Endozoicomonas gorgoniicola: one gene and its partner. The protein of the gene in region 1 interacts with the protein of each later gene in a pairwise test. Links are inferred from orthologs where the notes say so. Each region holds a gene or a part of one and is shown in the gene's direction. Other genes may lie near its edges.

Region 1 (10,002 bases):
ACAGAGGTTATGCACTTATGATACGAATTCAGGCTTTTCCAATCTCACCATTGGTTAACAATGCGGATAGATTAAAGGGAGGGAGGTGAAGGGAAGGTAACGGCGCATTAAGTTATTCTCAGGTATTGATGATTTTTTCCCTTGTGCCAGTTTGAAAGCTAGACTTGCTGATTGTGTATTAACTGTCTTAAGTCAGTAAGTTGCTATGAACATACCTCGTTTTCTCGCAGTTTCCAGTGTTTGTGGTTTTGTAGGACTCCCTTCTATTTCTTCTGCACTTGGCGATGAAGTCATTTTTTCTCCTTACAAAGACATCAGTATTAACATGGACTGGAATACCTATGTTATTAGTACAAAAGTACATGGACAAAGCCAGCCCGTGCCATTGTTACCTTATAAGGACTGTGAATTGCAGGAACCTTCCTTTTCGACCGATCTGGCGGATTCGCCATCGCAACTCTTGCCGGGCAATAAACTGGTCACATGGGCTTTTGCTACCGGTGAGTGTGGGAACGAAACCTGGGGAGGTGTGGACGCACAACAACTTGCAGATGCCAATATAAAGCGGTTTGTACAAAATGGTATTAAGTATGTGATCTCTACCGGGGGGGCCAATGCCACCTTTACCTGCTCTTCTGAGGCGGGAATGAAGGCGTTTGTTGATCGTTATAATTCGACTAGTTTTGCCGGGCTGGATTTTGATATCGAATCTGGCAGCGAGGAAGCGATTTACAATTTAATGCAGTTTGCGGCTGCGGCTCAGAAAGATTATAAAAAAAGGGGGATGCAGCTGCCAGTCAGTCTGACAATTTCAGCGCGAGGGGGGCCAGATCCCCGGGTCGATCCACTTACACTTTATGGGAAGTGGACGCTGGATGCTGCAAGAAAGAGCGGACTGGAGTATACCGTGAACTTAATGGTAATGGATTATGGTTCAAGCGATTGTACCCATGACTCGGAGGGACGTTGTGATATGGCGAAGTCTGCCATTAATGCTGCAAAGAGTTTGAACCATGTTCATGGTGTACCGTTTAGGGATATAGCATTGACCCCTATGATAGGCGTTAATGATCAGGTAGATGAAGTTACAATGGTGGCTGATATCACAAAAATGGTTTCCGATGGAAGGGAGTTGAAGTTAGGAGGGTATCATTACTGGTCTTTTGACCGGGACACCCCGTGTTCGACCCCTACAAGTTATGCATCCCCTGTTTGCAGTAGTGTGACACAAGAGCCTCTGGACTTTGATCAGGCCTTTCTTGATGCCTTAATGGCACCCCGCATAACACAAGATGTTAAAGATGAGTTTTAACTGGCCGGGTGTGCTGTTTATTAGGGTGTAATTCATTCTTTTGTGTTAATTCGTGTGCTCATAAGGGTGTTTTCGGGCCCTGCGATGTCCGACTTTGCAATAGTTGATAACCGCCTGAGAGTTGGTATAGTTGCGTCGTCAAATGGGTGATGCAACCTGATTCCGGGCTTGCGGCCACGCAACTGCGCTTTTGACCTGCGTCAATGGTTTGCGTGATGTGGCGAAATATCCATTACTGGTTCGGTACTTCCGCTCAGGGAATTCGATAGTATTCCCGGCTTTATTAAGTTCCCCTTACGTTTCTCTTCAATGAGAAGATGCTGAGAGTAAATACCATGTCTAAGATTGTTGAAATCAAAGGTCGCGAGATCATGGACTCCCGTGGTAACCCAACTGTAGAAGTTGACGTTATCCTGGAATCCGGTGCTATGGGTCGTGCGGCTGCTCCTTCCGGTGCTTCCACTGGTTCCCGCGAAGCTCTGGAACTGCGTGACGGCGACAAGTCCCGTTACCTGGGCAAAGGCGTTCTGAAAGCTGTTGCCAACGTAAACGGCAAGATCCGCGAAGCTCTGCTGGGCCGTGACGCTCAGGACCAGAAAGGTCTGGATCTGGCGATGATCGAGCTGGACGGTACTGAAAACAAGGAAGTACTGGGTGCGAACGCTATTCTGGCGGTTTCCCTGGCGGCTGCTAAAGCGGCTGCAACCGACAAGAACATCCCACTGTACGAGCACATTGCTGACCTGAACGGCACTGCTGGTCAGTTCACCATGCCTGTTCCAATGATGAACATCCTGAACGGTGGTGAGCACGCTGACAACAACGTAGACATTCAGGAATTCATGATTCAGCCTGTTTCTGCCAAGACTTTCTCCGAAGGTCTGCGCATGGGTGCTGAAGTATTCCACGCCCTGAAGAAAGTACTGTCTGCTAAAGGCCTGAACACTGCAGTAGGCGACGAAGGTGGTTTCGCTCCAAACCTGGCTTCCAACGCTGACGCTCTGGCAGTTATCAAGGAAGCGGTTGAAGCGGCTGGCTACAAGCTGGGCTCTGACATCACTCTGGCTATGGACTGTGCGGCTTCCGAATTCTACGTTGACGGTCAGTACAACATGAAGGGTGAAGGCAAGATCTTCTCCTCCAACGAATTCTCTGACTACCTGGCCAAGCTGTGTGAAGAGTACCCAATCATCTCTATCGAAGATGGTCTGGACGAATCTGACTGGGACGGCTTCAAGTACCAGACAGACATCCTGGGTGACAAGATCCAGATCGTTGGCGACGACCTGTTCGTAACCAACACCAAGATCCTGAAAGAAGGTATCGACAAGGGTATTGCTAACTCCATCCTGATCAAGTTCAACCAGATCGGTTCCCTGACCGAAACTCTGGAAGCGATCAAGATGGCTAAGGACGCTGGTTACACTGCCGTTATCTCTCACCGTTCCGGTGAAACTGAAGACGCTACCATCGCTGACCTGGCGGTTGGTACTGCGGCTGGCCAGATCAAGACCGGCTCCCTGTGCCGTTCTGACCGTGTATCCAAGTACAACCAGCTGCTGCGCATCGAAGAAGCTCTGGGTGAAAAGGCGCCTTACCGCGGCCTGGCTGAATTCAAGCGTGCATAATCTGGCTGCTTGAATCACCTTGTGATTCCGGGTTAACCCCATAAAAAGGGAGGCAATATGCCTCCCTTTTTGCTTATGTTTTTTCTATTTAAGTTTTCCCTTTAAGTTTTCCCTGCAATACTGGCTTTTATCATGCCCTGGTGGTTTGTTAAACTGACAGGCTGCATATCAGGGAATTTTACATGCACAAGCTGGTCATTTCGGTTCTAACCATCACATTTATTTTTTTGCAATCTCAGCTCTGGTTTGGCGAAGGCAGTATCAGTGAGCTGCTTTATACCCGCGAACAGATTGAGCGCCAGCAGAATGAAAATGAGCGCCTTTATCGGCGTAATCGTTCACTGGCTGCGGAAGTGGTTGAACTGCAAAATGGGCTGGAAATCGTTGAAGAACAGGCCCGGCTCGATCTGGGTATGGTTCGCAAGGACGAAACCTTCTACCTTATCTATGATTAACTTCCCGTGCTGCCATGCAGCCATCAGTCGTCTGGCGGATTATCCGGTGGATTAATAGTGAGTACCGCAATGACTCGTTCTCGTGAAACGCTTCGTGATAAGTACTGGGCTGTCGTGCCTGCAGCAGGCGTAGGGCGCCGCATGAATGCAGATATACCTAAACAGTATCTTGAAATTCAGGGCAAAACCCTGATGGAACATACCCTGCAGCGGTTGCTGGACTTTCCGTTACTGGAAAAGCTGGTCGTGGTGTTAGGGGCTGATGATGAATATTATCCGGAAGTGGCACTGCTGCGAGACCCTCGTATCATTCTGGCAAAAGGGGGCAAAGAGCGTTATCACTCGGTTGTGAACGGATTGGCCGTACTGGATGAGCTGGCTGAAGACACAGACTGGGTTCTGGTTCACGATGTTGCACGTCCGTGTATTCGCCAGTCTGATCTGGACTGGCTGGTGAAATCCCTTGAAAACGACCCCATTGGTGGTTTGCTGGGGATGCCGGTCAGGGATACCATGAAGCGTTCCAACAAAGATGGCGTTACCACTGAAACGGTGGATCGTGAGAACCTCTGGCATGCTCTGACCCCTCAGATGTTCCGCCTGAAACCCCTGATTGACGGGCTGAGCAAGGCCATGGAAGCAGGCGTGAACATTACGGATGAAGCCAGCGCTATGGAATTTGCCGGTCATAAGCCGCGTATAGTTGAAGGTCATGGCGACAATATTAAAGTCACCAGAGCTTCAGATCTGGCACTGGCCTCATTGTATCTGCAACAACAAGCGAAATTGATAGAGACAGTCTGATGCGAATAGGACACGGTTTTGACGTCCACCGTTTTGCCGAACCCGGCGACGGTGATCATATAATTCTGGGCGGTGTCAAAATTTCCAGCCCCCAACGCCTGCTGGCTCACTCTGACGGGGATGTGCTGCTGCATGCCGTATCCGACGCCCTTTTGGGCGCGGCTGCCCTGGGTGATATCGGTCAGCATTTTCCGGATACCGACCCTCGCTATAAAGGCATCGACAGTCGTAAGTTATTGCGTCATGTGGTCAGCCTGCTGGCAGAGAAAGGGTTTTCGGTCGTTAATATGGATGCCACCATTGTGGCTCAGGCGCCGAAAATGGCTCCGCATATTGAAACCATGTGCCGCCATCTGGCTGAAGATATGAGCGTTGAACGAGACTGTGTCAACGTGAAGGCGACCACTACCGAAAAACTGGGTTATACCGGACGTAAGGAAGGTATAGCTGTCCATGCTGTTGTTTTGATAAGCCCACGTTCTGTTGAATGAAACGCTGCCTGAAACAACACAGCGGCTAATTGAAGTGTCTATTTCAAGTGTCTATTTCAAGTTCAAGTGAATATGTATGAGTGATCTTTCCTATCCCATGGACTGGGCGTATGCATGGGGTGACCCTGCAGGCAAGGCGCTGTTTAAAGAACAGCCTGAAGATTTTATTGTTGAGGAACTGCTGCCTTTTGAGCCGGACGGCGAAGGGGAGCATGTTCTGCTTTATGTTGAAAAACAGGGTGAAAATACGGACTGGGTGGCAGGAAGGCTTGCCAGGTTCGCCAGAGTTAAACGACTCTCGGTCAGCTATGCCGGGCGCAAGGATCGCCACGGAATTACCCGACAGTGGTTTAGTGTCTGGATGCCGGGCATGGAAGAACCTCGCTGGAGTGATTTTCAGGAAGATAATATCCGTATCCTGCAGGTCAGCCGACATCGGCGTAAATTAAAAACCGGTGCGTTGAAAGGCAACCGGTTTATCATCACCCTGAAAAATGTTGATGCTGACCGCGAACAGCTTGATACATTGCTCGATCTTGTTTCTGTCAAGGGCGTTCCCAGCTATTTTGGTGAACAGCGCTTCGGACGACGGGGTGAAAATCTGGAACGGGCCATCAAAATGTTTGCCGGTGAATTTCGGGCTCACAAGAATAAACGCTCAATGTACCTGTCTGCCGCGCGTTCCTGGCTGTTTAACCGCATTGTTTCTGAACGAGTCAACCAGAACAACTGGCTCGATTATATAGCGGGCGACGTACCCGGATTTCAGGACAGTGGCAGCCTGATACTCAGGGATCATAATGATGAACTGATGGCGAGAATACATCGTGGTGAGGTGATGCTGACGGCACCGCTCTGGGGAGAAGGTGAACTTCTGTCTGAAGCTGACTGCAAGGCTCTGGAGCTGGCAACGCTGGAGCCGTATCCGGCTCTGAAGTCAGGGCTGGAAGATGCCCGGATGAAGCAGGAGCGGCGTGCTATACGACTTATTCCTGATCAAATGCAGTGGCAGTGGAATGATGACCTGACCCTGCAGGTCAGCTTTGCGTTACCCAAAGGGTGCTTTGCCACTTCGATACTGCGAGAACTTCTGCTGTGTGAAGAGAGGGATCGGTTTGAACCTGCTGTTGTGCAATGACGATGGTGTGACTGCCCGGGGGTTGGCTGCCCTTTACCAGAGTCTGAAAGGGCTGGGTCATTGCTCGGTGTACGCCCCTGACCGTAACTGCACTGCTGCCAGCAGTGCCTTGACTCTGAACCGTCCACTGCGCCCCAGCCTTCAGGGCAATGGTTTTTATGCCATTGATGGTACTCCGGTTGATTGTGTGCATCTTGCTGTGAGCGTGCTGCTTGAAACTGCGCCGGATATTGTGGTTTCCGGTATCAATCACGGTGCTAACCTGGGAGACGATGTACTCTATTCAGGTACGGTGGCAGCGGCTCTGGAAGGGCGCTTTATGCGTAAACCGGCGATTGCTGTATCACTGTGCGGTGACAGCGATGAAGGGTTTACCGCAGCAGGGCGTGTCGTCTTTGAGCTGATTCAGAAACTGGACCAGTTAACCCTGCCGCCCGGGTCAGTTCTGAATGTTAATGTACCAAACCTCCCTTATGACGATATAAAGGGAATGAAGGTCACCCGACTGGGGCATCGTGAGCGACCCGATGCGCCGTTAAAAGTGGTTGACCCCCGTGGACGGGAAGCCTGGTGGATTACATCGGTGGGTAAAGAGCAGGATGCCGGAGACGGCACTGATTTTCATGCCATTGCCGCCGGCTATGTGTCAGTGACGCCACTGCAGTATGACCAGACGGATCACGGAACATTGACTCAGGTACAGCACTGGTTGGGAGGCTGAAGGATGAGGGATGCAGAACTGAAGGGAATAGGAATGACATCCCGTCGAACCCGTGACCGGTTGATAAATCGTCTGGCGGAGCAGGGGATTGTTTCAACGGATGTTCTGGAAGTCATGCGGGAAGTTCCCCGTCATATTTTTGTTGACGAGGCACTGGCGCAGCGGGCGTATGAAGATACCGCCCTGCCTATAGGCCATAATCAGACGATATCTCAGCCCTATATTGTTGCCCGTATGACGGAAGCACTTATGGCAGGGGGAGCGTTGAATAAGGTGCTGGAAGTAGGGACGGGTTCCGGCTACCAGACTGCAGTACTGGCTCATCTGGTGAAGCAGGTCTACTCCGTGGAACGAATACAGCTATTACAGGAAAAAGCGCGCAGTCGGCTGCGGCGGTTATCGCTGTTCAATGCGCACCTGAAGTTGAGTGATGGCACCATGGGCTGGCAAGGTCTGGCACCTTTTGATGGGATTATGGTAACGGCTGCTCCGGGCAAGGTACCCTTAGAGCTGCTGGAACAGTTGTCTGAAAAGGGTGGACGCCTGGTGATTCCAGTGGGTGATTTTCATCAGGAACTGCTGTTGGTGGTACGCCATGGGCAGGAGTTTCATCAGGAAGTGCTGGAACTCGTGCGGTTTGTTCCCATGCTGAGCGGTGTTATACGGTAGGGATTTACCCGAACATTGGTTTTTAAAAAATTAAATTCAGGCGGCTCAACGCCTGACTATTCAGGATTGTTAGATTATGTCTGTTAAAACAGATTTTCTCGGGCTGCTGCTCAGAGGTATGGCCATGGGGGCTGCCGATGTGGTACCGGGTGTGTCCGGTGGCACCATTGCCTTTATTACCGGCATTTATGACCGGCTGCTGAATTCTTTGCGCAGCTTTTCACCGACACTGCTGTTGCTGTTGAAAAACGAAGGTATCGGAGCCTGCTGGAAAAAAGTAGACGGCACTTTTCTTGTCTGTGTATTCAGCGGCATTCTGATTAGTGTTCTATCGTTCGCGCATCTGATCAGTTATCTGCTGGCGGAATATCCGGTACTGATCTGGTCGTTTTTCTTTGGGCTGATTCTGGTGTCCGGCTTTCACATGATTCGACAGGTTCGTCATTACAGTGTGACTGGCGGGATACTGTTTGTGCTGGCGGCAGTCTCTGCCTATATGATTGGTACCCTGACGCCTGCCAGTCTGACGCCAACACCGTTGATTTTGTTTTTTGCCGGTTCGATCGCTATCTGTGCGATGATTCTGCCGGGAATCTCCGGTAGTTTCCTGCTGTTGCTGATGGGCTTGTATGCTACGGTTCTGCAGGCATTGAAAACGCTGGATCTGATGGTTCTGACAGTTTTCGCCTCTGGCTGTGTTGTCGGGCTGTTGAGTTTTTCACACATACTGTCCTGGCTGTTACGTAAACACCGTGATCTGGCTCTGTCACTGTTAACCGGTTTGATGGTTGGGGCTCTTGGCAAGGTCTGGCCCTGGAAGCAGACGCTGGAAACCCGTCTTAACAGCTCGGGTCAGGAAGTCCCTTTTCTGGAAGTGAATGTTTCTCCTTTCAACTATGAATCCCTGACCGGGGAGCCAGCTTTACTCCTGCCAGGCTTATCATTGATGGTTGTAGCGATTGTTATGTTTTTGGTTATTGAGTGGTTAGGAAGCCGCAAGTAATCAGCAACTGTGTGACGGCATTTGCCCCTGTCTGTGAAGCATCATGGTTCGAATAATAAACCATGATGCTTTCCTGCTTGCCCTGAAATCAATTTGAGTCTAGACCGTGTGGTGTTCGTGAAAAGGTCAAATGTTTTTATAGGGGAAACAGGCTTTGCCAAATACTGAAGCGGGACAAACTTCGAAGTGGTTGCTCTTGTGCCTGGTAATTGTTTTTTTTACAGAAGATGCCGGAGCCAGTGAGCTTTGTCTGGCAATTTCAGATTATCATCGCATAGGCCATGAAAATCATGTCTTCCTTTCCGGTTTTGCAGGCAGCCAGTATTTTTATCAGTGTGGTTCAGGCAATACACCAGGAGAAAAAAAGACAGTCGTTGTTTATCGGTCAGGTTCTAATCAGGTACATTTGTTACGAGCGGGAAGCTGTAGCCACTCTGTTCAGGGCAGCGTCTCAACCGGATCTGGCGGAAATGAACCGCCGGAGCGCCCTTCTGATTACTCTCGACATGAGCCTTATGATAATCCTGAGCATCAAAGTCCTGTAAGGCGCTGGTTGTTGCGATTCTTTTCTTTTCTTTTTCGCCTGTGCGGTAGAGATTACTTTACGGGGAACTCGGATGAGGCGGAAGCTGTCAGGCTTACTTCCGAAGATGATGATTCAGATCCATATTCTGAAGCCTGTGAAAATGCTCTTGAAAATTATGCCTATGAACTGGACTCTTTAACAAAAGAGGGAATTATGAATATCTTAACTCAACACTCAAGTGTAGTCGTGAAAGTTTCAGAGTTTGGACAACTGATCAGGCACTTCATCGAGTCAGGAAGTCTTTCGCGGGCCGCCATTGAACAGCTGGAGGCTGAGCATTCTGAACTTCGTCTTGAAGAGAGTGCTTTGAGAATTCGTTTTGAAGCGCTCTTAAAATGGTACTGCAAAGAGCGTCAGGATAATCCGGATCGCTGAGTATCAGAAAATAGTCTGAAAAAGTTGCCTGCCATTATGTGAGTGCTGGTTTCGTAAGAGTTTTGCAAAAGCAGAGACTTGCTGTTCGCAGTGTGCGACTATTTGCCTGAACAAGTTTTGGACGTCCGTTTTATAAGTTAGTTGAATAGATAGTATTAATGTTTTTTTTAAAAACGACGTTTATTAATCTGCTAAGGATGATCTGTATAAAAACCGGAATACAGATGAGCCTGATAACTTGCATATATTTTTTTGACTTAAAATTACTTTTTTAAAAATTGGTTTAGTTATAAATTCTCTGAATCATACGTGGCGAAGATTGGGATAACGCCAATGATTATATTCGCAAAGTACCATCAAATTAAATTGAGTGTTTGCTCAAAAATAAGCCTGATTGTTCTGGCGTTTATAGGGCTGACTGCCTGCAGTCATGATCCATCCAGCGTTGTCGTCAAGGAACTGCGTTCGCCCCCCAGGGTGACATCGGGCACTCATATTGTCAGGCCGGAAGATACCTTGTACTCCATAGCCTGGCTCTATGGCAGGGACTTTCGGGAGCTGGCAGGCAACAACGGTATCCGCTCACCCTATATTATTCATCCTGGTCAGCACATCTCTCTGGAGCAGCGAAAGCAAGCCGTAATTCCACCCCCGCAACAGCAACCCGTTACATCGCCTAAACAGCAAGTGGTTAAAAAAGCACCAGTTCAGAAAAAACCTGTAGTCAGTCCAACCTCTCAGACTGTTTCCTGGCGCTGGCCAGCTAAGGGGAAAGTTATCCAGGGGTTTTCGTTGTCCGGATCTGTTAACAAAGGGATTG
Region 2 (10,282 bases), 400 kb from region 1 along the record:
ATTAGGAGAGCCGGTGTAAATTCGCCGGCGATAAGTGAAAATGAAGTCCATGCCACAAGCAGGTCTTACAGGAATGAGTGAATCCAACACCAGCCAAAAGGCTGGCCAGAATCGAGATCAGTTTGATCCCCGGGCATTTGGTAAAGTGGCTGTCCTTCTGGGTGGTACTTCAGCTGAAAGAGAAGTCAGTCTGGTGACTGGCGACCGGATTTATGCGGCACTGGTTCGCAGTGGTGTGGATTGCAGAATGATTGACCCGGCTGATGACCTGATGGGACAGCTGGAAAGCTATCAGCCGGATCGTGCCTTTATTGCTCTGCACGGACGTGGTGGGGAAGACGGTACTGTTCAGGGGTTGCTGGAGTCCATGGGTATTCCCTATCAGGGCAGTGGTGTTCTGGCATCGGCCCTGGCGATGGATAAATACCGCACCAAGCTGCTGTGGCAGGCGGTTGGGCTACCTACTCCGGATTTTCGTCTGGTAGAAACCCCGGACATGCTTGAGTACTGTGCTGACATGCTGCCAGTATTTGTTAAACCCAGCCTGGAAGGTTCCAGTGTTGGTGTGGCCAGAGTGGATCGTGAGCAGGATCTTCTGCCTGCTTTTGAGAAAGCATCCGGACATAACAGTTCGGTTCTGGTTGAGCAGTTTATTGATGGGCCTGAATACACCGTAGCGATTCTTAATGGTGAAGCCTTGCCGGTGATTCGTATTGAAGCCCGGAATGAGTTTTATGACTATGAGGCAAAGTATTTGTCTGATGATACCGGTTATCGTCTGCCTTCCGGCCTCAGTAAAACCCGGGAACAGGAAATGCAGGCGATCGCCCTGACGGCGTTTGAGACCATTGGTTGCTCAGGCTGGGGGCGTGTGGACTTTATGGAAGACCAGCGTGGACGTTTCTGGTTGCTGGAAGTGAATACTATTCCCGGGATGACTGAACACAGTCTGGTGCCTATGGCCGCAAAGGCGGTAGGGCTGGATTTTGATGCGTTGGTTCTGGAGGTGCTGAAGTCATCATTGCCAGGTAATGTTCTATCAGACAACGTACTAGCAGACAGCAGTCTGGTAACAATGGATGATCACGAAAGGGAAAGCCAGATTGTTACTGAAGCGGAAGCAGACCCGGTCTAAGCGTTCAGGCAGTCAGGTGGATAGCGTTCAGATCAGAAGAAGGCGGCAGCCGCCTTCTTCTGGTCGTGTCCGGACTTATCTGTCTACTCATTCGCGTACCGGATGGCAGATTGCCCGGGTGACGACCGTTGTTGTCTTTCTGGGCGCAGTGTTGTGGGTATGGCCTTCACTGATGAACTGGTTGAACCGGCCGATAGCACGTGTGGAAATTCATGCCGGCTTTGAGTCTCTTAACCGGGTGAAGGTGGAAGCAGAGCTGGAACCGTTTCTGGTCAATCGTTTCTTTCATCTCGATCTGGAAGCGATGCGTCAGGCACTGTTGCAAATGCCCTGGGTTCGGGAAGCCAGTCTCAGACGACGCTGGCCGGATCGACTGGAGGTTTCCCTGCAAGAGCGTCAGGCGGTAGCCCGATGGAAGCAGGATAAATTAATTACTGGTGAAGGCGTTGTGTTTACCCCTGGGTCGGTGAGTGAATTTAAGTCGTTTCCGCTGTTATCCGGGGCGGATGATGAGGCACTTGAGGTTATGCAGCAATATCTGTCTATCAGTCAGTTATTGCGACCATTGGGGTTGTTGGTGGGCGGATTGCAACTGGGTTCGGCTGGTTCATGGCGATTCAGGGTTGATCATGTGACGGTTTATCTCGGTCGTGATCGGCGCATGGAACGGTTACAGAGGTTTGTCCGTCTGTACCATGCAAGGCTGGACAGTCGCTGGAACGAGGTAGAGCGTGTGGATATGCGTTACCTCAATGGTGCGTCTGTCGCCTGGCGACAGAATTAATGTAAAGGAAAAGCAGAAAGAGGCGGTGGTATCAGCGTGCTGACTGTCTGTGCTGACCATCTGTGCTGACCATCTGTGCTGACTATGAAAGTTATGCTGACTATGAAAGCTATTGCGGTTTAGGAAGATAAATGCCATGACATCGGCAGAGAACGGAAATTTGATCGTTGGGTTAGACATTGGCACCTCCAAGGTAGTGGCCATCGTCGGCGAGATTCTGGAAGATGGCGAGCTGGAGGTGATTGGTATTGGTTCCCACGCTTCCAGAGGTTTGAAGCGTGGTGTTGTCGTGAATATTGACTCTACTGTTCACGCCATGAAACGAGCCATTGAAGAAGCTGAATTAATGGCCGGTTGTCAGATTCATTCTGTTTATGCGGGAATTGCCGGTAATCATATCCGTAGTCTGAACTCCCACGGTATCGTGGCTATCAGGGAACGCGAAGTAACCAGAGCTGATATTGAACGGGTTATTGATGCTGCAAAAGCAGTAGCAATTCCTGCCGACCAGCGTATTCTTCATATCCTGCCACAGGAATATGTCATTGATTCTCAGGATGGCGTCAAAGAGCCGCTTGGGATGTCTGGCGTTCGCCTGGAATCAAGGGTGCATCTGGTCACCTGTGCGGTGAATGCCGCCCAGAACATTGAAAACTGTATACGACGTTGTGGGCTGGAAGTCGACGACGTCATTCTGGAACAGCTGGCATCGAGTTATTCTGTCCTGTCTGAGGATGAGAAAGAGCTGGGTGTCTGCATGGTGGATATTGGTGGTGGTACTACCGATATCGCCATTTTTACAGATGGTGCTATTCGCCATACTGCTGTTATTCCTATTGCCGGGGATCAGGTGACCAATGACATTGCCATGGCATTGCGCACACCGACCCAGCATGCGGAAGAATTGAAGATTAAATACGCCTGTGCACTGACTCAGCTGGCTGGTGCAGACGACATGATCAAGGTTCCCAGCGTGGGCGACCGCCCGGCTCGGGAGCTTTCCAGACAATCACTGGCAGAAGTCGTAGAGCCTCGTTATGAGGAGTTGTTTACGTTAATCCAGCAGGAGCTTCGTCGCAGTGGTTTTGAAGAACTGATCCCCGCAGGTATTGTCCTGACGGGTGGAACGTCGAAGATGGAAGGCGTTGTCGAGCTGGCAGAAGAAATATTCCATATGCCGGTAAGACTGGGAATGCCGCAAGCGGTGCGGGGTTTGGCCGATGTCGTATGTAATCCAATATATTCGACAGGTGTCGGGCTTTTGCATTACGGTCTTAAAGTCCAGCAGGATGGACGTAAGGAAGCAGTATACAGCAAGCAGGAGGACGGTGTGTTCAATCGGTTAAAACAGTGGTTTCAGGGTAACTTCTGATTGAACGCCACTGCCAATTTTTAGAAAATATCCTGTTTAAGGTGAGAGAATAAGGAGAGGGCCACATGTTTGAAATGTTGGAAGATAACGTGCCGCAGGAAGCGGTCATTAAAGTTATCGGTGTCGGCGGCGGTGGCGGCAATGCTGTCTGCCATATGCTGAACAGTCAGCTGGAAGGTGTAGAGTTTGTCTGCGCCAACACTGACGCGCAGGCTCTTAAGAAACAACATATGCAGGCGCATACACACCTGCAGCTGGGTGCTGGCATTACTCGTGGTCTGGGTGCCGGTGCCAACCCACAGATTGGTCGTGAAGCGGCCATGGAAGATCGTGATCGTATCAGCGATCTGTTGCAGGGTGCCGATATGGTGTTCATCACTGCTGGTATGGGCGGTGGTACAGGCACGGGTGCTGCGCCAATTGTGGCACAGATTGCTCGTGAAATGGGTGCATTGACAGTTGCGGTGGTGACCAAACCTTTCTCCTTTGAAGGTCGTCGTCGTATGTCAGTGGCTGAAGAAGGTCTGAAAGAACTGCAGGAAAATGTAGACTCTCTCATCTGTATTCCTAATCAGAACCTTCTGCCTGTACTGGGTAAGGATGTCAGCCTGCTCAACGCCTTTGGTGCTGCAAATGATGTGCTTCTGGGTGCAGTGCAAGGTATTTCGGAACTGATTACCCGTGACGGTCTGATCAATGTCGACTTTGCAGACGTACGTACTGTGATGTCGGAAATGGGTATGGCAATGATGGGTACGGGTTCTGCTACGGGTAGCAATCGTGCAGTTGAAGCCGCTGAACGTGCCATTCGCAGCCCGCTGCTGGAAAATGTTAACCTTCGTGGCGCTCGTGGCGTACTGGTTAATATCACCGGTGGTATGGACATGGGGCTTAACGAGTACACCGAAGTGAACGAAACGGTGGCCGAGTTCGCTTCTGAGAACGCCACGATTGTTGTCGGAGCCGTTATCGATACTGAAATGAGCGATGAGTTGCGAGTGACTGTGGTGGCAACCGGCCTGGGTAGTGAAGAGTCTGAAACAGACCCTGCCCTGAAGGTGGTTGACGGTTCTCGTCCGCGCACAACCCGCAACGATGGATCACTGGATCTTAAAACCCTGGATATTCCACCGAGCATCCGCAATCGTACCAAAGATGCGGAAGAGGCTGGCAGGCCTGCAACGGTAACCGCCGATGCAGAGCCAGAGCCACCAAAACGTCAGACAACATCGACTGACAATGTAGATTATCTGGATATTCCGGCGTTTTTGCGTCGGCAGGCTGATTAATTGAGTGTAAGTTACGACTTGTGTCAAATGTAACTTTTGTTACAATAAGTCGTTACATTCAAATAACAGGGACCTTACAGGTCGCGGAATTGCGTAATCATGATCAGACAGCGTACCCTGAAAAACATTATTCGTGCCACGGGAGTAGGGTTACATTCTGGCGAAAAGGTCTATTTGACCCTGAAGCCAGCTCCCGTTGATACAGGTATCATCTTTTGTCGTACGGATCTCGACCCAGTTGTAGAGATACCCGCACGTGCCGGGAATGTGGGGCAGACTACGCTGTGCACATCTCTGCAGAAAGATGGTATTCGCGTAGATACCGTCGAGCATCTTCTGTCCGCTCTGGCAGGACTGGGCATTGATAATGCCTATGTTGAAGTCAGCGCCCACGAAGTGCCTATTATGGATGGCAGTGCCGGTCCTTTCGTTTTCCTGGTTCAGTCTGCGGGAATCCGGGAACAGGAAGCACCGAAAAAGTTTATCCGGATCAAAAAGGAAGTCGCCGTTTCTGATGGCGATAAAACGGCTACCTTCAAACCTTATGCAGGCTTTAAGGTAAGTTTTACCATCGATTTTGATCATCCGGTATTCAAGAGTCGTTCGCAGACTGCTGCGATTGACTTCTCCAGCACTTCCTTTGTCAAGGAAGTCAGCCGGGCTCGTACATTCGGCTTTATGCGGGATGTAGAGTACCTTCGCTCCCAGAACCTGGCTCTGGGCGGCAGTGTTGATAATGTAGTGGTGGTTGATGACTACCGTATCCTGAATGAGGATGGCCTGCGTTATCACGACGAGTTTGTAAAGCACAAGATGCTGGATGCCATTGGTGACCTGTATCTGCTGGGCAATAGCCTGATTGGTCAGTTTGTTGGCGTTAAGTCCGGCCATGAACTGAACAACAAGCTGGTTCGTCACCTGCTGGAAAACCAGGAAGCGTGGGAAGTGGTGACTTTCGAAGATGCGGAAGTATCACCAATTTCTTACCTCAAACCTGTAGCGGTTACCGCTTAAACGGTATCCGGACTTCAGGGTATGGACTGCTGAAGAAAAAAGGCCGCTTTTAAAGCGGCTTTTTTTGTGGTTGCAGTAAAGCATTTTGTAACTCATTGAGTTGTAAGCAAAAAATCGATTAATTTCCCTGTTTTCAGGTCATTCTGTAGTAGTTTGTTGATCTGTATTCTTGCGGGAATTTGTTTGTCGGTGCTAAAGTCCTTCACTTGTTATAACTCTTGGTTCAGTGTTCCTTGTCCCAATATCTGGTCGGGATAAGTGAGGGACTGTATTTAAAAGGCGGGAGCCCAGGGCTTTTTAATGAAAGTCATAGTTGTCAAGCAGGATCATTCACGCACCCGGTCATTCAGAGTCAGTGGACAACGTCTGGCCGTTGCAGCGGCACTGGTCGTTACGCTGTCTGTATCTCTGGGTGGTGGCTTAATGTATGGCTTCCTTAAATATGATTCGGATATGATTCTGACCGAAGAGGGTCTGGAGAACTGGAAGCAGACACTACTGGGTCAGAAGCAGGATCTTGCCTCCGTTCGTGAAGATGCCGGACGCCAGCTGGATGCCCTGACATTGCGTCTTGCGGAACTGCAGGGACGTATTACACGACTGGATGCTCTGGGCGAGCGGCTGACGTTGCTGTCCAACCTGGACGATGGTGAATTTGATTTCAGTCAGGTACCAGCGCTGGGTGGTCCTGAGCAACAGCCTGACAGCTTTCAGGTTTACGCCAAACCATCGCTGACGGATGCGCTGGACAAACTGGCGGAACAGATTGATAACCGCGAGCAGCAGTTGCAGTTGCTGGACAACCTGCTGATAAACAAGGCGCTTGATGATGAAGCGTTCCTTAGCGGGTTGCCCGCCGCAAAAGGCTGGTTATCATCCCGCTTTGGAGCCCGAACCGATCCGTTTACCGGCAAGGACGGCTGGCATAACGGTATTGATTATGCCGCACCGCGCGGAACCGACATTCTCTCTCTGGGTGCAGGGGTGGTGGTCTGGTCCGGTGATCGGTGGGGCTTCGGCACAATGGTTGAGATTAACCATGGCAACGGTTACGTCACTCGCTATGCCCACAATGACTCAAATGTTGTCAAAGTGGGTGATATTGTGACCAGAGGACAGGTGATCGCCAAGATGGGAAGTTCAGGCCGTTCTACCGGATCTCATGTGCATCTTGAAGTATTGGAGAACGGTAAGGCTGTCGACCCTCAGCGATATATGTATCGGGCTGCGAAATGATCTGACGATTACAGGCGGTTCGGTAAAGGAAGTGTGGCGCTGCATTTCCAGCTGAACTACATTCTTTCCGGTTGTTCGCTGGGAGGATTGAAAACCGGGCGACGCGTTCATATATAAAGATGGGGATAGAATCTGGTCTACTGCCGTGATTTAGCAGTTTATAGTTCGCTGAATCACACAGACTGTACTAGCAGATTTTATGCGGTTTAAGTTTACCGGATTTAGCCCAGTAAACCGGTTGAGAGATAGTCAATCACACAAGTATGTTTGCTTCTTTAGTCAAAAAAATTATTGGTAGCCGTAACGACCGGCAGCTGAAACGAATGCGTAAGCTGGTTAAGGCCGTAAATGCACAGGAAGACAGTATTTCAAGCCTGTCTGACGAAGCGTTACGTGCCAAAACTCAGGAATTCAAAGACCGCTACCAGCAGGGGGAAACCCTTGACGCCATTCTGCCTGAAGCCTTTGCGGTGGTTCGTGAAGGTGGTAAGCGCAGCATGGGTATGCGCCATTTCGACGTTCAGCTGATCGGTGGTATTACCCTGCACGAAGGTCGTGTAGCGGAGATGCGCACTGGTGAAGGTAAGACCCTGATGGCGACCCTGCCAGCTTACCTGAATGCAATTACCGGCAAAGGCGTTCATGTTGTTACCGTTAACGACTACCTTGCCCGTCGAGATGCCAACTGGATGCGCACCCTTTACGAATTCCTTGGTCTGACAGTGGGTGTCGTGGTGCCACAGCAGGATCCGGAAGAAAAACGGGCGGCTTACCTGTCGGACATCACTTACGGTACCAATAACGAGTTTGGCTTTGATTACCTGCGTGACAATATGGCCTTCCGCAAGGAAGACAAATTTCAGCGTCCTCTGCACTTTGCGGTTGTCGATGAAGTCGACTCTATCCTGATCGACGAAGCCCGTACGCCTCTGATTATCTCGGGTCCGGCGGAAGACTCTTCTGAGCTGTACCGTCAGATGAACGAACTGGCTCCAAAGCTGGAACGTCAGATTGAAGAAGTGGCCGAAGATGAAGAGCCTACCAAGCACTACACTGTTGACGAGAAAACCCGTCAGGTTGAACTGACTGAAGTGGGTCACCAGTTTGTTGAGGAAATGTTGCAACAGGGTGGCTTGCTGCCTGAAGATGAAAGCCTTTACTCTTCGCACAACCTGACCATGCTGCACCATGTCAATGCTGCGCTGAAAGCTCATGTGCTGTTTACCCGCAATGTTGAGTACATTGTTCAGAACGGTGAAATCCTGCTGGTTGATGAACACACGGGTCGAACCATGCCGGGGCGTCGTCTGTCTGAAGGTTTGCATCAGGCACTGGAAGCGAAAGAGAACCTGAAGATTCAGGCGGAAAGCCAGACCATGGCTTCCACCACTTTCCAGAACTACTTCCGTATCTATGAAACACTGTCCGGTATGACCGGTACTGCCGACACTGAAGCGTTCGAACTGCGTCAGATTTATGGTCTGGATGTGGTGGTTATTCCTACCCACAAAGAAATGGTGCGTAAGGATCATAACGATCTGGTCTATCTGACCATCAATGAAAAATACGACGCCATCATTGAAGACATCAAGGCAACTGTTGCTGAAAATCGTCCGACTCTGGTGGGGACGGCTTCGATTGATGCTTCCGAGCACCTGTCTGTTGCCCTGGACAAAGCGGGTATCAAACACAGCGTTCTCAATGCCAAATTCCACGAAAAAGAAGCTGAGATTATCGCTCAGGCTGGTAAGCCGGGTGCTGTAACGATCGCCACCAACATGGCAGGTCGTGGTACCGATATTATTCTGGGTGGTAACTGGGAAGCAGAGCTGGCTCTGATTGAAAACCCAACCAAAGAACAGGAAGACCAGGTTAAGGCTGAATGGCAGCAGCGCCACAATGGTGTGCTGGATGCCGGTGGCCTGCATATCATCGGTACCGAGCGCCACGAGTCCCGCCGTATTGATAACCAGCTGCGTGGTCGTGCCGGTCGTCAGGGTGACCCGGGCTCATCCCGCTTCTACCTGTCTCTGGAAGACAACCTGATGCGTATCTTTGCCTCTGACCGGGTGAAGAACTTTATGAAAGCCCTGGGTATGGAAAAAGGTGAAGCGATTGAACACCGCATGGTGTCTAACGCCATCGAAAAAGCCCAGCGCAAGGTGGAAGGCCGTAACTTCGATATTCGTAAGCAGCTGCTGGAATACGATGATGTGGCCAATGACCAGCGTAAAGTGGTTTACACCCAGCGTGACGAGCTGCTGAATGCCGATGATGTGGTAGAAAACATCGCGGTGATGCGTGAAGATGTTGTCAACGAACTGATCTCCGAATTTATTCCACCACAGAGTCTGGAAGAGCAGTGGGATATTAAAGGTCTGGAGAAGAAGCTGGAAACTGAACTGGCTGAAAATCTGCCGGTACAGAAGTGGCTGGATGAAGACGACCGTCTGGATGAAGAAGGGCTGCGTCAGCGTATTCTTGAATCCGTTGTAGAAAGCTACAAGAACAAAGAAGAGCTGGCGGGCGAAGAATCCCTGCGCAACTTCGAGAAGCATATTCTGCTGCGTATTCTGGATGACAAGTGGAAAGAGCACCTGGCAACTATGGATCACCTGCGTCAGGGTATTCATCTGCGTGGCTATGCCCAGAAGAATCCGAAGCAGGAATACAAGCGTGAAGCCTTTGAGCTGTTCCAGCACATGCTGGAAGACATTAAAGGCGACACCATTCGTATTTTGTCTCATGTGCAGGTCCAGCAGGACGACCACACGGCAGAGGAAGAAGAACGCCGTCGTCAGGAAATGGCCCGACGCATGCAGTTCCAGCACGCTCAGGCTGGCGGTATGGCTGCCGGAGAAGAGTCTGAAGAGGCTCAGGAAGCTGAGGGCAGTGTGCCGCATCCAGAGCCTTTCGTTCGTGAAGGACGCAAGGTGGGTCGTAATGAACCCTGCCCCTGTGGTTCTGGCAAAAAGTTCAAACAGTGTCACGGTAGAATAGCTTAACAAAAATAGCTTAACGCCTGCCGAACAGCACTGAGTCGCAGAAACGGGTCGCACTGGTTGTACTCCAGGCGACCCGTTTTCTTGTGTTTTTTGTTTAGTTTTCCTTTTTTGAAAAACTGGGGTAGTTTTATCGACTTCAGAACAAAGATTAAATGGGAGTCGTTATGGCTGTTGGTTCCGGTAACTGGCCTGAGGTTAAAGCCGTCAAGGGATTTCGTCTGGGGACGGCGGAAGCAGGGATTCGCAAAATAAACCGCCGGGATCTGGTGGTGATGGAATGGGATGAAGGGGCGAGCGTCGCCGGTGTTTTTACTCAGAATAAATTTTGTGCGGCTCCGGTACTGCTTGCTAAAGCTCGTCTTAACCAGAATCCCCGCTGTTTTGTGATCAATACCGGAAATGCCAATGCCGGCACCGGGCAACAGGGAATGCAGGCTGCAAAACAAT

The links.
Region 2: the proteins of NX722_RS11400 (region 1) and NX722_RS13225 interact in binary tests that used the Escherichia coli proteins (3 or more experiments, as listed by UniProt). The link is inferred for Endozoicomonas gorgoniicola from one-to-one orthologs.

What each region holds. Positions count from the first base shown.
Region 1 is NZ_JAPFCC010000001.1:2,488,668-2,498,669, reverse strand. What follows is about bases 2,040-4,758. They hold NX722_RS11400 (septum formation initiator family protein), read left to right. Parts: upstream 2,040-3,122; coding sequence 3,123-3,395; downstream 3,396-4,758. Other genes in these bases: ispF (2-C-methyl-D-erythritol 2,4-cyclodiphosphate synthase), read left to right, coding at 4,199-4,690; ispD (2-C-methyl-D-erythritol 4-phosphate cytidylyltransferase), read left to right, coding at 3,465-4,199; eno (phosphopyruvate hydratase), read left to right, coding at 2,040-2,940. In the rest of the region: NX722_RS11410 (glycoside hydrolase family 18 protein), read left to right, coding at 206-1,312; more of eno, read left to right, coding at 1,648-2,039; tRNA pseudouridine(13) synthase TruD, read left to right, coding at 4,767-5,828; 5'/3'-nucleotidase SurE, read left to right, coding at 5,806-6,549; NX722_RS11375 (protein-L-isoaspartate(D-aspartate) O-methyltransferase), read left to right, coding at 6,583-7,218; NX722_RS11370 (DUF368 domain-containing protein), read left to right, coding at 7,295-8,221; NX722_RS11365 (hypothetical protein), read left to right, coding at 8,512-8,766; NX722_RS11360 (hypothetical protein), read left to right, coding at 8,778-9,182; NX722_RS11355 (peptidoglycan DD-metalloendopeptidase family protein), read left to right, coding at 9,516-10,002. UniProt on the Escherichia coli protein: Essential cell division protein. May link together the upstream cell division proteins, which are predominantly cytoplasmic, with the downstream cell division proteins, which are predominantly periplasmic.
Region 2 is NZ_JAPFCC010000001.1:2,882,216-2,892,497, reverse strand. The notes cover bases 1-2,999. They hold NX722_RS13225 (cell division protein FtsQ/DivIB), read left to right. Parts: upstream 1-1,079; coding sequence 1,080-1,919; downstream 1,920-2,999. Other genes in these bases: ftsA (cell division protein FtsA), read left to right, coding at 2,056-2,999; NX722_RS13230 (D-alanine--D-alanine ligase), read left to right, coding at 74-1,135; murC (UDP-N-acetylmuramate--L-alanine ligase), read left to right, coding at 1-19. In the rest of the region: more of ftsA, read left to right, coding at 3,000-3,291; cell division protein FtsZ, read left to right, coding at 3,357-4,580; lpxC (UDP-3-O-acyl-N-acetylglucosamine deacetylase), read left to right, coding at 4,680-5,594; NX722_RS13205 (M23 family metallopeptidase), read left to right, coding at 5,895-6,830; preprotein translocase subunit SecA, read left to right, coding at 7,094-9,835; bifunctional glutamate N-acetyltransferase/amino-acid acetyltransferase ArgJ, read left to right, coding at 9,988-10,282. UniProt on the Escherichia coli protein: Essential cell division protein. May link together the upstream cell division proteins, which are predominantly cytoplasmic, with the downstream cell division proteins, which are predominantly periplasmic. May control correct divisome assembly.